Linked DNA regions of Tolumonas auensis DSM 9187. The protein of the gene in region 1 binds, or shares a complex with, the protein of each later gene. Links are inferred from orthologs where the notes say so. Each region holds a gene or a part of one and is shown in the gene's direction. Other genes may lie near its edges. The genes, in order: tsaD and tsaB.

Region 1 (8,555 bases):
CGGATCGGAAACATGATCCGATCCCGGAAACGATCATAGCTACCACCGCCGTCACGGCCTATCAGCATGCCGAGTTCAATCAGCTGAGCTTCGGTTGCAGCGGAACGCACCAGTGTCTGGCGTAAGCCGTCCCAGCCACCAGGGGCATAGCCGATCGCAAATTGTTTTACGATCTCACCGGTAAGGCCTCGCCCTTTCAGATAGTCGATCGCCTGCGGGGCAGTTTTCAATTGATTCTGGAAATAACGTGTAGCCCATTCCATCAGTTGATAGTGATCGGCAGAAGGTGCCGGTCCCTGACTGTGAAATGGTTGATCGTTCGGTACGGTTAATCCATGCAGATTAGCCAGTTCACCAACTGCATCCGGGAAGTTCAGCCCGTCGTACTCCATCATAAAACCAATGGCGTTACCGTGCGCACCACAGCCAAAGCAGTGATAAAACTGTTTTTCCGGACTGACAGAGAATGAGGGTGATTTTTCGTTATGAAACGGGCAGCAGGCCTGGTAATTCTTGCCGGCTTTTTTAAGATGAACGCGACTATCGATTAACTCGACAATGTCGGTTCGATTTAGCAGATCATCAATGAAGGATTGCGGGATTTTACCAGCCATCTGAATTCCATCTGCCAATAGAATAAGCCGCGCAATCAAAAGAATGCGCGGCTTATCAAGAAAACTTAACGGTCTGTAGAATTAGTACAGACGGTTACGACGTGCGTTTTCGCGAGCCAGTTTCTTCATGTGACGCTTAACCGCAGACGCTTTAGCACGTTTACGGATAGTAGTTGGCTTTTCGTAGAATTCGCGGCTACGAACGTCAGACAGAACACCTGCTTTTTCGCAAGAGCGTTTGAAGCGACGCAGAGCTACGTCGAATGGCTCGTTTTCACGTACTTTAATAACTGGCATGTGCCTTTCACCTCGGTGTGAATGTTTTTCTGGCTGAAAGTCAGCCTTACTAAAAATGGTGCCGAATTTTAATCCTATGCATGGGGGTATGTAAACCCCGATCAGAACAAGCTGGAGTAAAAAACCGCTGAAATGTACCATAGCGCATAATAATCGGTGGGAATTTTACCGGAGTAACCGAAAAATGCGGGTATTAGGTATCGAAACATCCTGTGATGAAACCGGGATCGCGATCTTCGACGATCAACATGGGATCCTCGCGCATCAACTATATAGTCAGATTAAATTACATGCCGATTATGGTGGCGTGGTGCCGGAACTGGCCAGTCGTGATCATATCCGCAAAACATTACCGCTGATTGAAGCTGCGATGCAGCAGGCGGGTTGTCGATCCGAGGATCTGGACGGGATCGCCTATACAGCGGGTCCTGGTTTAGTCGGTGCATTGCTGGTCGGTGCGACGATTGCCCGATCTCTGGCGATGGCATGGAATAAACCGGCAATACCGGTCCATCATATGGAAGGTCATCTGCTGGCACCGATGCTGGAAGAACGGGTACCGGAGTTTCCTTTTATTGCGTTGCTGGTATCCGGCGGGCATACCCTGCTGGTGCGGGTGGATGGCATTGGTCACTATCAGATCCTGGGTGAATCGGTGGATGATGCGGCCGGTGAAGCCTTTGATAAAACAGCCAAATTACTGGGGCTGGATTATCCAGGGGGTTCTGCATTGTCAAAACTGGCTGAGCAGGGGACGGCTGGCCGTTTTGTGTTTCCGCGTCCGATGACAGATCGTCCGGGGCTGGATTTCAGCTTTTCCGGCCTGAAAACCTTCGCTGCGAATACCATTCGTAGTCAGGGAAGTGATGATCAGACGCGGGCTGATATTGCTCATGCTTTTCAGACAGCGGTAGTCGATACACTGGCAATCAAATGTAAACGTGCGTTGCAGGCGACGGGTCTGAAACGACTGGTCATTGCCGGTGGGGTCAGTGCCAATAAAGAATTACGCAGCCAGCTTGCAGAGCTGATGCATAAGCTCGGTGGCGAGGTGTTTTATCCGCGTCCGGAGTTCTGTACTGATAACGGTGCCATGATTGCGTTTGCCGGTATGCAACGTCTGAAAGCCGGACATACTACCGGTCTGGAAATTGTGGTGCAGCCACGCTGGAATCTGGAAACGCTAGCGCCGGTGACGTTTTAACGGATGGCGTGACCAGACCTGCGGCTCGTGGCCTTGCAGCAAACGGCTGATGTTCTCGTGATGACGCAGAATGATCAGGCAACAAAGCATGGCCACGGGCAGGGTATATTCCGGCTTCAGGCAGTAGGTGTAGAGTGGTGCCAGCAACGCCGCACCAATTGCCGCCAGTGAAGAGTAGCCGGTGAACAGCAAAACAATCAGCCAGGTCACAATCATAAAACTGCCCATATCCAGCCCGAGTGGCAGTAGTGCACCGAGCGCTGTTGCTACTCCTTTGCCTCCCCGGAAATGAAAGTAGAGCGGATACATATGTCCCAGACAGGCTGCAATACCGATAAATCCGAGATAAAGCGGTGGAATGCCCAGATACCAGGCCAGATAAACCGGAATGGTGCCTTTAAGCATATCCAGCAGAAAGACTATCAGCGCTGCCAGCCGGTTTCCGGAACGGAGCACATTGGTTGCACCAGGGTTGTGTGAGCCATATTCACGGGGATCCGGCAAATCACAAAGACGGCTAATCAATACTGCGTTACTGACTGAACCCAGCAGATAGGCTATACCTGACATGGCGAAAGTGAGAGCGAGCATAAGTCTCCTGACGTTGTTCGCGGGCACTATTTTTCTATCGGCGCTGGCTGGAGTATGATCCCTACCAGATACCCACGTTCCAGATTAGCAGAATTAGGATAAAACATGGATAAAGTCTTTATCGATCATCTTGAAGTCTACTGCACAATTGGTGTGTATGAGTGGGAAAAGCAGATCACCCAGAAACTGGTGCTGGATCTGGAAATGGATTTTGACACTCAGGCTGCCGGTGAGCAGGATGATATGTCACTGGCACTGGATTATGCGGCGGTGTCTAAGCGTGTGACCGATATGATCAGTACCTGTCCGATTGGATTGGTAGAAGCTGTGGCGGAACAGACCGCGCAGCTGTTACTCAGTGAGTTTCCTGTTTTACGGGTACGGGTACGGGTGACGAAGCCGGGTGCGGTGGTCAATGCCCGTGGTGTCGGGGTTGAGATCGTGCGGGAGGCATAATGGCCCGTATCTATATCGGTGTCGGTTCTAACATCGAGCGGGAGCATTACCTGCGGGCGGGCTGGCAGGCGTTGCAACAGGTGTTCTCTGCCTGTCGTTGTTCAACCGTATATGAAAGTGACGCGGTAGGTTTTGATGGCGCGCCTTTTTATAATCTGGTGATCGCAGCTGAAACCTCAATCAGTGTGGCTGAAGTGGCGGCACAATTGCGGGCGATTGAGTTTGCGCATGGCCGTCCGGCTGATGCACGCAAATTTTCCGGCCGGACGCTGGATCTGGATCTGCTGGCTTATGATGAACTGGTGATCGCGGCTCCGGTCGAGTTACCACGCAGCGAGATCCTGCATAATGCGTTTGTACTGCGACCGTTTGCCGAGCTGGCACCACAATGGCGGCATCCGCTGGCTGAGATGACCCTGGCTGAATTGTGGCGTGAATATGATGCCAGTCGCCAGCCATTGCGGGCAGTCGCCTTTGACTGGCGTTAAAGCCTTATTTATCGTTCCAGCGACAATGCACATCACGGATGGCAAAAATACGGCGGCGACTTAACTGCAGCCGTATTGCCTCACCGGTATAACCTGCCTCCACGATGGGTTTTACCGCCACAGCTACCGCAGCGTCGTAAGCCTGTTGTACATATTCCGGTTCCGGATATTCCCGTTCGGCAAAGCCCTGACGGCCATAAAAGTCAGCCTGACAGCAGAGTAACAGTTGCGATAAGCGTTCCGGTTTTCGCCAGACATCCAGACGATCAAATAATTTCAGCATCGTTGCCGGGCGCAACTGCAATGCGGTGTGCACTAATGAATGTAACTCACTGACCAAAATCGCCAGATCGCGACAGTCATTCGGCACTTTCAGCCGTTTACACAGTTCCCGGATCAACGGTGTGCCACGTTCACCGTGCCCATGGTGACTGGGAAGAATATGAGCCGGTGTCTGCGCTTTACCTAAATCGTGACAAAGGGTTGCGAAGCGGACTGCCAGCTGTTCACTGCGCTGGCTGGCCTCACGCAATGCCATCATCACATGAATGCCGGTATCGACTTCCGGATGCCAGTCCGGGCGTGCCGGTATGCCAAACAGGGCATCCACTTCCGGTAGCAGCACATTCAAGGCTTCACAATCATGCAGGATCTCGAAAAAGATCTGCGGATTTCGTCCGGATAATACTTTTTCAATTTCTTTCCAGATCCGTTCCGGTGTCAGATGATTAAGCTCACCACTACGGCTGAGCTTGCGCATTAAGGCCAGCGTTTCCGGGGCAATATAAAAACCGAGATGATGGAAGCGGGCTGCGAAACGGGCAACCCGTAATACGCGCAGCGGATCTTCACTGAAAGCGGGAGAAATATGTCGCAGAACGCGGTTATTGAGATCGCTGATCCCGCCATAAGGATCGTAAAGCTGGCCGTCCTGATCTTGCGCAATCGCATTAATGGTCAGATCACGGCGCAGCAGATCCTGCTCCAGCGTGACGTCCGGTGCGGCATAACAGGCAAAACCGGTGTAGCCTTTGCCTTGTTTGCGTTCAATTCTGGCCAGTGCATACTCTTCTTTCGTTTGCGGATGCAGAAATACGGGAAAATCACGTCCGACCGGCTGATAACCCAGATCTAATAAAGTCTGCGCTTCGCTGCCAACGACGACATAATCCCGCTCGGTCACTGGCAATCCTAACAGGGTGTCACGTACCGCACCGCCCACCAGATATATCTGCACTTATTCATACCTCTCGTTTCTCAGCTCGGATTATAGCGTGCTTTTGACTTCATTCGTGCTGCGGATTACTCTGCAATGAGTACTTACGGGATTAGCTGATTATGTATAAAGCATTTTTTAATCTGACGGATAATCCGTTTTCGATATCGCCGAATCCTAAATACCTCTATATGAGTGAACGTCATGCTGAAGCATTGACGCATTTATTATACGGTTTGCGTGATGGTGGCGGATTTGTACTGCTTACCGGTGAAGTCGGAACAGGAAAAACGACGGTTTCCCGTTGCCTGCGACAGCAGTTGCCGGAAGATACCGATCTGGCGTTTATCCTGAATCCGGCACTTTCAACAGAGGATATGCTGGCTTCCATTTGTGATGCATTCCACCTCACTTACCCGCAACCAGTCAGTCTGAAAGCGTTGTTTGATACGTTGCATCATTTTCTGCTGCAGAATCATCAGGCCGGACGGCGTACGCTGCTGGTGATTGATGAAGCCCAGCATCTGATGCCGGAAGTATTGGAGCAATTGCGATTGCTGACCAATATGGAAACGGATGATGCCAAACTGCTGCAGATTGTGCTGATTGGGCAGCCGGAATTACAGCAGCTTTTACGCCAGCCGTTATTGCGTCAGCTGGCACAACGGATCACGGCGCGTTATCACCTGCTGCCGCTGGATCTGAATGACGTAGATTCTTATGTCCGCTTCCGGATGCAGGTAGCCGGCAGCCTGCAGCCTGTCTTTACACCGTCAGCCATCAGAGCATTGCATCGCTTAAGTGGCGGGATCCCGCGTGTCATCAATCTTATCTGTGAACGAGCATTACTCGGTGCGTATGCGGCAGGATGCGAACGGATCAATGATAAATTACTGGCGCAGGCCGCCTATGAAGCAACGGGTGTCCGGGATGAAGGCAGTACCCGTTCTGTGCTGTCTTTTTCGCTGGTGGGGGTGTTAATGCTGGCTGCTGGCTGGTTTGGCTGGCAGCAGTGGGGGGTCTTGCCGCAACCTCCGGTGAAAAAAGTTTCTGTACCGGTGACGTTGCCGCCGGATGCCAACCTGCTTAAACATTTTGATCGTGTTATTGCGGAAGCCGATTATGAAGATCAGGCTATGCAGCAGTTGTATCGTGTCTGGGGTTTTGAAGCTGCTATTGATGAGGCGTCTTGTGATGCCGCGCAGCGAGTGAATCTGAGCTGTGTACAGGAATTTGGAACGCTGGATGATCTTCTGAAACTGAATTATCCGGCGGTTGTTCATTTGACGGAAGAAGATGGACGGGAAATCTATGCTGTCGTACTGCATGTTGCTGATGGACAAGCGGATTTACTGCTGGGTAGCGAGCGTTGGCAGGTCTCTGTGGAATGGTTAAATAAAGTCTGGGGACAAGGCTACACGTTCCTTTGGCAATTACCCGAGAGCGGTCATACGGTGATTTCGAAACGCAGTGGTGTGGCGGATGTCCGGTGGCTGGAAGCGGCTGTCAGTCAGGCATTACGTTTGCCTGTCCGCAATAAAGTGTCGCGTTTTGATGCGCAACTGACAGACAAAGTCCGTCAGTTCCAGAAACAGGAAGGGCTGGTTGAGGATGGCGTTGCCGGTGAGCAAACGTTACTGCGGCTAGTTATCCGCAGTCAGAAAGCGGTTCCCCGGCTGAACGGACGTATTCCGGCACAACAAACGGTTAGTAACAGTGATGAGATAGAAAATACGGGAGGAGATAGCTAATGTCATTACTCACTTCGGCCTCCCGCCAGGCAAAACGGGTAGAACAAGCGCACTTTTTTATGCCGGAACGGCTGCATGGTGAGCGGGGTAGCAAAGCCAGCTGGCTAGTCTGGTTGCTGGGGTTACCGGTTTGTGCGGTGCTGGGCGCTGCAACAAATTATGGCTGGCACTTATTGCACAATGAACCTGTGGTACAGCGGGTGGAAGTGCCGCACCCTACAGAGTTGCCATTTAAACCACTGAACCAGAATTATGAATTCGTGACGGAACCACTGCCAGAGGCAGAAGAACAGAATCTGGCGATGATTGACCCAGCGGCTCTCCCTCTTCCTGCTGAACAACCGGCAGCAGAGGAAGCGGATACCCGGAGTTCTCTGGAAAAACGTTTTATGCAGGCAGTTAATGAGACGGTTCAGTCTGAGCCTCCGGTAGTGCGGGCTCCGGCCACCGCTTCGTCGGATGCAACACCATTGGGGGCATTACCTCCCCGAATCAGTCAGCAGGTGCCGGCCATGAAATATGGTGCACATGTCTATTCCTCAATACCGGCTAGCCGCACGATCAATATCAATGGCCGGGATTATCATGAAGGCGATGAAGTTGTCAGCGGTGTGGTGTTATTACGCATCGAATCCGAAGCCAGTATTTTTCGGGTTGGCTCGCAAAGTTTTAGTTTAAATGCGCTGACTGACTGGCAGGGCTATTGAAAGCATGATCTGGCGGGTGCACTATAAACTATTGAGTTAAAAGGTAAATGAACCGATGTTAACGGATGATTTACACAGAAGGCCGGAGAGACCTGCATGAGCAATGAAGTTGAACTGAAGTTTCTGGTCACCGACGATGTATTTTCGTATCTGGAACAGGTACTGAGTTCACTGGGTGCGAAAGAACAACAAGATCAACAGCTGGAAAATATCTATTTTGATACAGCCGATCAGCAGTTGCGGGCGCTCGATTGTGGTCTGCGGATCCGTACTTATAGCGGTAAACACGAACAGACGATTAAACTGGCCGGACAAGCTGTCGGGGGATTGCATCAACGGCCTGAATACACATTGCCGAGTAATAATCCCTGGCCTGATTTACGGGCCTTTCCGGCGGAGATATGGCCGGAAGGGACCGATGTCGGTTTGCTGCAACAATCATTAACCACGCTGTTTCGCACCGATTTTCATCGCAGAACATGGACTGTTGCCCTGCAGGACGACTCTCTGATTGAGATTGCCTATGACATTGGTTCTATCGATGCCAATGGCCAGAACGAACCCATCAATGAAGTTGAACTGGAAATTGTCTCCGGTCCGGTAGCACCGCTGTTTAAACTGGCAGAATTACTCGTAACGCGTCCCGGCTGGCAACTGGGTTGTGCTTCCAAGGCGCAACGTGGTTACCGGCTTGCAGGTCTGAGCGCCGAGCCGGATGTTCGCCGAATGGGGTTTGTACCTGTTACCCCGGAACAGACGGCAGAAGAAGGATTAATCACCGCATTACAGTATGCGTTGCGCCACTGGCAGTATCATGAACAGCTTTATATGCAACAGCCATCCATTGGGGCGTTGTTACAATTGCGCAGTGCGGTCACGTTGATTCAGCATACCCGTTTGCTGTATGCGGATGTTTATGCCGTGTTAACCCCCGTCGACTGGGAAACAGATCTGGCATGGCTGGTGGAACAATTGTCGTGGCTGGATGAAGCGCTGGTGTTACAGCGTATGCAATTTGAATATCGCCAGATGCTGAAAAATGCGCCGTGCCAGAGTGAGCTGGCCAGTGAGATCCAGCGTCATGAACAGCTGTTGCCGACAGAGAAACAGACGCAGGCCCTGTTATTGTCAGTTCACTATTGTCAGACGCTATTAAAATTATCTTCCTGGATGGCATTACATAAAGCGGATAATCCGCATAGTCCGGGTCTGGTGCAGCCGATTCATTCAC
Region 2 (8,737 bases), 1.8 Mb from region 1 along the record:
CTTGACCAACATAAACTTTTCTGTCTTTCAGTGACAACATAAGTGGACTATCATCTTTGTTTATTGATGACTTGAAAAGTAAGTTATCTAAAGGACTATCGGATAAAATATTTGCAATAACGAATAGTTTAGTATCTTTAAAAAACTTTGAGCCTTTGGCGTGGTGTTTAATGCATAGTCGTATGTAGGATAAGAAAGACCAAATTGGCGGAATAAATAATGTTGAAATCGATATAACAATGACCCAAGTTAGAGTGTAAATATCATTGCTATTGTTTTTCTCTGCAGTTGTCGATTTTATCAATTCTTCTATATATAAAGGAATATCTATATTAATTGCATGTGAGGCAATAAAAAATGAGGACGGAAAATACTTATTGATCAACAAGCAACTTGCTGATGCTATAAAAAGACAAGTGATTCCCAGTGTTGCACATTTAAGATATAAATATTGACCTTCATATCTATGTAGTTTGTATTTATATATTGGATGTATGTGACAAAGAAAAAAGCCACTAATCAAAATCGGAAGAGTTAGCAATAAAAACATTTATACTTTTACTTATTTTCTATAACAATGTTGGCTGCTTTTTTGTAAAGCTCTTTGAATTTTGGATCTTGTCTGATTTGTTGTACATCAATCATGACGGTACCTCTACCAACCACCCTTGCTGATTGGGCTCTGTTGGAGCTATTCACTAGCTCAATAATACGTTGTTCATTCTCACTTGGAGCTAAGCCAAGCCATCTAAGCACATTAGTCATGCTGTGAACCTCTCTATTATGAATCTTCTACCTGATGATAGTTTGTTCGAGGCATCTGAGCAAGTTAAGCTTTTTTCTAACAATTTATTATCCCGCCTTATTCCGTATAACCCCCCAAATAAGCCACTTTCCCGGAATGTCTCCGCATTTCCCCTGCATATTTTTCATCAGGGCATAGCTACCGCAGGACCACAAAATGCGATCGGGGGGCCTGATATAACTATCAGGAGATAAATTTATCCTACGCCCGTTCAGGTCTGGTTTCAAATGAGAGTTTTGGTAAAGTTTGCTTCAGCACAGGCAAAGCGTGCAGGGTGTGAATGCAGTAAGCGGGGGAGTCGCAATCTGGCTAAATCCTGCCCGCACGGCGTGTGATACTAGGCGGAGAGCTGGATGACTGATGTTGCGCCCGGTTTAAATCCGTCACCGCCAGCGCAATCACTTTTACGTGTTGCAAACCATGAGCAAGCATTGTCATACAATTTCTCCTGAATGGAGACAGTGGACTATTTAGGTTTGTGCTATCTCATGTTGCTGGCACCAGGATAGACTCAAGCTCTGATAATGATGAAACCTGATAGTGCGGTTTGATACCCGCTGGCTCGGGCTTATTGTCTGCATTGACCCAGCATGTATGCAGTCCGGCATTGAGACCACCCAAGATGTCCGAATCAGGATTATCACCCACCATGAGCACACGCTCGCGCGACGGATGCCCCATAGTAGAAAGCGCATGTTCAAAAATATCAGGATGGGGTTTGGCGACACCCACCTGTTCTGAAATGATCAGTACATCGAAATAGTCCCGGAACCCGGTGCGCTCAAGGCGAACCTGCTGAAGTTCAGTAAAACCATTCGTGATAATGCCGAGTTTTACCTTGCCTCGGAGTGTATTCAGTAAATTGGTGGCACCATCCAGCGGTGCACAGATATCAGCCATCGCTGACAGAAAGGCGCTATTTAATGCTTTCGGCGTTTCATCCAGTCGCTGTGCCCAGGTTTGAAAACGTTGATACTGGAGCTGCGTGGCGGATATTTTTCCATCCTGATACTGAACCCAGAGCGGTTTGTTAACCTGTTGATATTCCGAGAAATCAGCATCAGAAAAATCGACGCCAAAACGCGAAAACATGAGTTTTAAACCACGGAAGGCGTCGAACTCAAAAAGTGTCTCGTCTGCATCGAACAATATCCATTCATAAGATGTCATCTACTACCTCTGTAATCATGTCTTGTGGTTATGTCTGGATGCCACGTCAAAGCAGCATATTGAAACATTGTCAGAAGTCGAAAGCGAATGGATGATGTTATCTTTTTGGTATGCACTTTTGATGAAATTCATCGACTAACTCAATATCTACTATTCAGTAATCGGACAGCTTCATAACGGCTGAACTTTGCTTTGCTGATTTTGTTAAATTTTTCAGTTTAAACGTTCAACAATTGTATGTTGCTGATTTTCTTTTACAAAACTTTCAGCGAAATCAGAATTATCAAATTCTAAAATATATTCCTTTGTGCTGAACTTAGTCTTATGTATTGGAATTTGTTTTCGAAGAAAGCGACTGAATAACACATAAGCGACAAAAATAACTAATATATAAGGAACGGATATATCGGAAAAACTATTATTAATTAGCTGCAACGGCAATGTTATAAGGAAAATGCTGAATAACGTAGTTGCAAAATAGGACACTAGACGTACTAAAGTCATTGTCCCACAGCTATCAACAGACAAGTTAGCCAGAGCCAGCCATTTTGCATGTTTTTCACAGACAAAGTATTCAAGCTGCGGATCAATTTTGGTTATCTTCGTTGTGAGTTTGTTTTCTAACGAGGTTACATTCTTCAGATGCTGAGTATCCCCGCACTTGGCACAGGCATGGGGCCAGGTGATTTCATAAATATTTGCAACTTTGACTTTTTTGCTCATGATTTACAACGACTAGTGAAATTACATCGATTGTATCACTATGTGGAATACATTCGGTTATTGCTCCGCTGGAAAAGTGGCCGTTGTCAAACTCTCACCCAAAACCAGCCAATATTACAATTTATTGCTACTGAAGATAAGCTTTAAACCCAGTAAAGCCATCACGGAACCAGCCGTAGTATCAAAGAAGGCTTTGAACTTCAGATAGGTTTTTCTTGGTGCTTCAGACGACAGAACAAACGCAACAATCACATACCAGCCAGCATCAACGCACCAGTAATTGCTAACAACGACATATAGCTCTGCATGGTTTATTTACCTCATTGAATTATTGAGCAACAAAGATCAAATCCTGTGTGTTAAATCCAGCATCAGCCGCTTTTTGTATTAACTGCTTTTTAACCATATCTGAAAGCGATGGAGTTCGGGATAGGATCCAGAGATATGAATGATTAGGGCCAGATACAACAGCATATTGATAGTTGTCGTGGTCTAGTTCAAAGATCGCGTAGGTGCCATAAAAAGGCCGGAAGAATGAGACCTTGAGTAAACCATTGTTTGGCGAGTCAATGAAATAAGCAACCCCCGTCGCTTCTTGCCACTGTTTATCTTGTTCTGAATAGCCGCGATTGATGACTTTTACGCTGCCATTATCGTTTAATGAGTATTCAGCTGTTACTTTGTTTAAACCTCGTTCAAAAGAATGATCAAGTCGGGCGATTTCATACCATTTACCCAGATAACGGGTTAAATCGAAATTTTCGACTGGCTTCACCTTATCCGGGAGCTGCGTACAGCCAACACAAAGAAGCAACATAGAAATGATTAAATTACGCATAGGGCTTGTTTCCTGATGGCCTGATGTTTAATTAAACGGTAGCACATAGTGCCGTCCAGTGAGCGAATGCGAACGTGTCTGAATTATTTGTCAGATTTCAGAGTGTTTACTTCAGAGGCATACCATTTGTTGTTGAAATCATCGAATTGAGCCTGTAATGACGCATCGGTATCTGTTGTTTGAGAATACGGATTTGCACCATCAAGATTTTGCACGTGAGCGATAAAGCTTTTGATTGTGGCTGATGGGTCACTTGGGTTTGAATTTGTTGCTAGTTTTTGAAAGTAATCACCGGGCAAAATAAACTTTGCATTGCCTTTGTAAGCAAGGATAACTTGCTGATATTTTTTGTCTTTATTTACTATTGCAAAATCAATCAGCACAGAAAAAACGTCTGAAGCACTGGCGTTTTCAACATTCATCACATCAAAAATAACTTTAGATGGAGCAATAAAGTTGTAGTAATACGAGTGAATCTGAATGCCTTGATAAGCTTCATTACGTTCTAAAACTTTGACAAGAGGGCCTTCAAGGTTGATGTAATTGTAGCCATAGATACCGGCCGGAATCAAAATTGCCAAAATCAAAAGTAATAATCTTTGCTTCATACAGAGTCCACGTTAAGTACTAAACCGACAGTCAGAGGTGCATTATAAGTAGAATAGGGCACGATGTTCGAGGCTAAAGACTTAACTTCTGCTGCATGAGGAAGCTCCTATCCGGTGTGCGCGCCCATGGGACGGGAAACAGAACCGTGACACATGCAGTTGAGCAGGCTTGTAAAGCCCGCTCTCACGGCGTGTGACAGTAGCCGGAGAGCAGGATAACTGATGATAAAATTACTTCTCTGTCGGTGAGCAGAACCAGAGCTTATTACCTTCGCTGTCTAAAAAACTGCCGACGTAAAAACCCTCATCAACTTCTTCGACCGGATCGGCAATCGTGACACCGTGTGCTTTTAAAAAGGCTTCGGTATCCGGGGCATAAGCCGTTGCCAGTGTGATCCGGGGGTTAGGATCCGCCGTCGGGGAGCCATACCAGTTCTCTTTTAGCATAAGAACGATATCTCCGATTGAATACCCCCTCAGAACGTTTCCTTCATAAGCAGGAGGAAGACCGAGTATCTCGCCATAAAAATGTTGCGCCCGGTTTAAATCCGTCACCGCCAGCGCAATCACTTTTACGTGTTGCAAACCATGAGCAAGCATTGTCATACAATTTCTCCTGAATGGAGACTGTGGGCTATTTAAGTATAATTCTTATTCGCACTTGCTCTGATGATTTTTCGGGTTTAAAGAGGGGGGTTGCGGATGTAATAACGAAAAGTTGTGCAGGGGCCGGACACCGAACGGGATGTGGTACAATCGCCCATCATTTTTTTCGTGCCGGGATCCGCTGTTGAATAACGATTATTTTGCTGAAAACGGGCTGCTGGCCAAGGCGATCCCCGGATTTGCTCCGCGTCAGGCGCAGGTTCACATGGCGGAGGCAGTCAGTAAGGCAATAGAAACTGCCGGTCGTTTGCTGGTAGAAGCAGGCACTGGTACGGGGAAAACCTTTGCCTATCTGGTTCCGGCACTGGATAGCGGCAAGCGGGTGATCATCAGCACCGGCTCCAAAGCATTGCAGGATCAACTCTACGAACGGGATTTACCGACGCTGCTGCTGGCGATGCAATATGGCAAGCCCGTTGCCCAGCTGAAAGGGCGTTCTAACTATCTTTGTACTTACCGGCTTGCCCTGCTTGAACAGGAGATGCACTTTCTGGCGGCGGATGTGTTTGCCGATTTGCCTAAAGTGCGTCAATTCAAAGCCCGGACGGTCAGCGGTGATGTAGCGGATATTCCGGGTTTACAGGAACAGGCGCCGATCCTGCCATTTGTGACCAGCACCAACGATAATTGCCTGGGGCGCGAATGCCCGGATTATGAAAACTGTTTTCTGGTCAAAGCCCGTCGTAAAGCACTCGATGCGCAGGTGGTGGTGATCAACCATCATCTGTTTTTTGCCGATATGTCAGTAAAAGACACCGGATTTGGCGAGTTGCTGCCGGATGCGGATGTTTATATCTTCGATGAAGCCCACCAGTTACCGGATATTGCCAGTCAGTATTTCGGAGAATCACTTTCCAGCCGTCAGCTGAGTGATGTTGCCGATGAATTGCGGCTGGCTTACCGGCTGGAAGCGAAGGATATGGCGCAACTGGGCAAGGCGGCGGATCGTCTGGTTCAGGATTGTCAGGCGATGCGTTTGGCATTCGGGGTGGATCCCTCCCGCGGTAATCTGCGTGATGTATTGGTGCAGCCCCAGATGCAACGTGAGCTGCAGCGCCTGAAAGAATCGATCAAGTTTTGTTATGACGTCTGCAAACTGGCGTTAGGGCGTGGTGAACAGATCAACAACTGTTTTGAGCGTCTGGCCGGTTTTCTGACCACGGTGGATCATGTCACGGCGATTACCGAAGCCGGGGCCGCATACTGGTATGAAACCACCAAGCGTCATTTCACGCTGAATGTTACCCCGTTGTCGATTGCGGAACGTTTCGCACAGGAAGTGATGCGGGTTGGTTGCAGCTGGATATTTACCTCGGCAACGCTCACGGTCGGTGAAGAGTTTGACTACTTTTCGCAGCGCATGGGCGTCGGTGATGCCGATACCTGCCTGCTGGACAGTCCGTTTGATTACGCCCACCAGTCTTTGCTTTGTGTACCGCGTAATCTGCCGGATACCTCTATCTATCAGCGTGCCACCCAGCTTGCCGAGCGGTTGCTGCCAGTGATTGAACAGGTGCCGGGCGGTTGCTTCTTCCTATGTACCAGCTATAACAGTGTCAATCAGATCGCACAGGTATTGCGCGATAAGCTGGATCGTACTGTGCTGGTGCAGGGGGATGATAACAAGCAGCGGATTCTGGCCGATTTTGTCGCCGACGGACATGCGGTGCTGGTAGCAACGTCATCCTTCTGGGAAGGGGTGGATGTCCGGGGGGCGGCATTGTCCTGTGTCATCATTGATAAGCTGCCATTCACCTCGCCGGATGAACCATTACTGAAAGCCCGCATGGAAGATTGCCGCATGCAGGGCGGCGATCCATTCCAGCAGTTACAATTGCCGGAAGCAGTAATTGTTCTGAAACAAGGAGTAGGGCGCCTGATCCGTGATTATCAGGATCGTGGTATCCTGATCCTCTGTGACCCGCGTCTGGTCAATAAACCGTATGGGGCGGCGTTTTTGAAAAGTTTACCGCCTATTCCGCGTTGCCGGGATATAACCCGTTTAACTGAATTCTGGAAATTGCCGGTCAGTGCACCGGTTATTACACAAGAAGAGCCAATAAGAGAGATTGAAGCGAATGAAAATTCTGGCGATTGATACAGCCACTGAAGGCTGTTCCGCAGCCTTATTATGGAACGATGCTGTATTAACCCGGGAGCAGGTGGCTCCGCAGGCTCATACCCGTTTGATTCTGCCGATGGTAAGTGAATTACTGGCTGAAGCCGGAGCCTCTTTATCCGGACTGGATGCCATTGCATTTGGCCGTGGGCCGGGCTCTTTTACCGGTGTCCGTATCGGTATCGGCGCGGCTCAGGGGCTGGCGTATGGTGCCGGTGTACCGCTGATTGGCGTTTCCACGTTACAGATGCTGGCACAGGGTGCATACCGCCGTCAGCAGGCTGAGAAAGCCGTTGCTGCGATAGATGCCAGAATGAATGAGATCTATATCGGTGCCTTTTTGCTGCGTGATGGTCTGATGCAATCCGTTGTCGATGAAGCCGTGATCCTGCCGGAACAGGCAGGCGAATATCTGAGCCAGTTTGAAGCTCAGCTAGCGAATGGCGTCGCAGTAGGCACTGGGTTTACCAGCTATACTGAACTGGCTGCTCAGTTAGGTTTGCAGCCTGCTGATAATGCACAGGAAGTAAACCTGCCATGGGCGCAGGACATGCTGCCGCAGGCGGTTGCCGCGTTCCGTGCCGGCGATTATTGCGAACCGGCGCTGGCATCACCGGTTTATCTGCGTGACAAGGTGACCTGGAAAAAACTGCCGGGTCGTGAGTAACTAGTGATCACTCTTTAAGCTGAGAACTGAATATGAAGTGGATTGCGTGCTTTCTTGCCCTGTTTCTGACCGCCTGCGCTAATAACAAGACCGGTTACTATGCCGATGATTCTGTGTTGATCCGTCAGCAGTTTGCTCAGATGGCACAACTGAATAATCCGCAGGGCTGGCAGGTAAAATGGAGCGGCGTTATCGCGCAAACCCGCAATCTGGCCTCGGGAACAGAGGTCGAGGTTGTTTATCTGCCGCTGGCTTATAACGGCATACCGCAGCAGGCAGAACAATCCCCCGGTCGTTTTATCGCGGTGTTTCCGCAACTGCTTGATCCGGTTTTATATGCCAAAGGCCGCAGCATAACGGTATCCGGTGCAACAGCACTTTCACGGGAAGGCAAAATTGGCGACATGCCTTACCGTTTTGCCGTGCTGAATGCGACGCAACATAAGCTCTGGCCAGTCGTAAAAGAGGTGGAAGTCCGTTATGAAGATCCGCTGTTTGATGACGGCTTTTATTTCCACCATCACCGCACCATAGTCCCTCGCTGAATTGTACCTCGCTGATTATTGATTTTGTGGCAGCGATCATCAATTGTTATCTGATTGTTGCCATTCTCTTCGCATCGTTCCATACTGCCTTTCACTTGTCGGAGTGCCCTAAGGGCTGAGACCGTTTATTCGGGATCCGTTGAACCTGATCAGGCTAGAACCTGCGAAGGGAAACAAGAGTTGCGCTCAGGAAGCAATTCCTCCTCAGATCACTTAAGATCTTTTGCTGCAAAACTCCCACTCAACGCAACTTCCGGCAAGCCATCCGATTTCTATTTAAGGTGAGCTTGCTATGTCGAAAAATTTAACTGCCCGTGAACGTCGTGATTCAGCGAAAGAGTATCTGTCTACGCTGGCAACCCAAACCTTCCCTAATTCAGATCGTGAATATCTGGAAGGCTCCCGTCCTGATATCCGTGTACCAATGCGTCGCATTCACCTTACCCCATCGCTGGTGGGCGGAACCAAGCAGGCGCCTGTCTATGAAGAAAATGCGCCGGTACTGGTTTATGACACTTCAGGTCCTTACGGCGATCCGGATCAGCAGGTTGATGTAACCCAGGGGCTTTTCCCGTTGCGTCAGAACTGGATCCTGG

The links.
Region 2: the proteins of tsaD (region 1) and tsaB are in contact, whole or in part, in a solved structure (PDB 4WQ4), measured with the Escherichia coli proteins. The link is inferred for Tolumonas auensis DSM 9187 from one-to-one orthologs.

What each region holds. Positions count from the first base shown.
Region 1 is NC_012691.1:2,913,885-2,922,439, reverse strand. The notes cover bases 289-3,105. They hold tsaD (tRNA (adenosine(37)-N6)-threonylcarbamoyltransferase complex transferase subunit TsaD), read left to right. Parts: upstream 289-1,095; coding sequence 1,096-2,115; downstream 2,116-3,105. Other genes in these bases: folB (dihydroneopterin aldolase), read left to right, coding at 2,812-3,105; plsY (glycerol-3-phosphate 1-O-acyltransferase PlsY), read right to left, coding at 2,095-2,706; rpsU (30S ribosomal protein S21), read right to left, coding at 696-911; dnaG (DNA primase), read right to left, coding at 289-614. In the rest of the region: more of dnaG, read right to left, coding at 1-288; more of folB, read left to right, coding at 3,106-3,162; folK (2-amino-4-hydroxy-6-hydroxymethyldihydropteridine diphosphokinase), read left to right, coding at 3,162-3,650; TOLA_RS13555 (multifunctional CCA addition/repair protein), read right to left, coding at 3,655-4,887; TOLA_RS13550 (ExeA family protein), read left to right, coding at 4,989-6,617; TOLA_RS13545 (general secretion pathway protein GspB), read left to right, coding at 6,617-7,324; TOLA_RS13540 (CYTH and CHAD domain-containing protein), read left to right, coding at 7,421-8,555.
Region 2 is NC_012691.1:1,156,387-1,165,123, forward strand. Bases 5,739-8,737 are described here. They hold tsaB (tRNA (adenosine(37)-N6)-threonylcarbamoyltransferase complex dimerization subunit type 1 TsaB), read left to right. Parts: upstream 5,739-6,879; coding sequence 6,880-7,596; downstream 7,597-8,737. Other genes in these bases: yoaA (DNA repair helicase YoaA), read left to right, coding at 5,739-6,908; TOLA_RS05495 (Slp family lipoprotein), read left to right, coding at 7,629-8,141; thiC (phosphomethylpyrimidine synthase ThiC), read left to right, coding at 8,434-8,737. Also shown: TOLA_RS05450 (hypothetical protein), read right to left, coding at 1-550; TOLA_RS05455 (hypothetical protein), read right to left, coding at 559-765; TOLA_RS16960 (hypothetical protein), read right to left, coding at 1,115-1,243; yjjG (pyrimidine 5'-nucleotidase), read right to left, coding at 1,292-1,975; TOLA_RS05465 (hypothetical protein), read right to left, coding at 2,189-2,698; TOLA_RS05470 (lipocalin family protein), read right to left, coding at 3,027-3,536; TOLA_RS05475 (hypothetical protein), read right to left, coding at 3,620-4,144; TOLA_RS05480 (VOC family protein), read right to left, coding at 4,376-4,750; more of yoaA, read left to right, coding at 4,935-5,738. UniProt on the Escherichia coli protein: Required for the formation of a threonylcarbamoyl group on adenosine at position 37 (t(6)A37) in tRNAs that read codons beginning with adenine.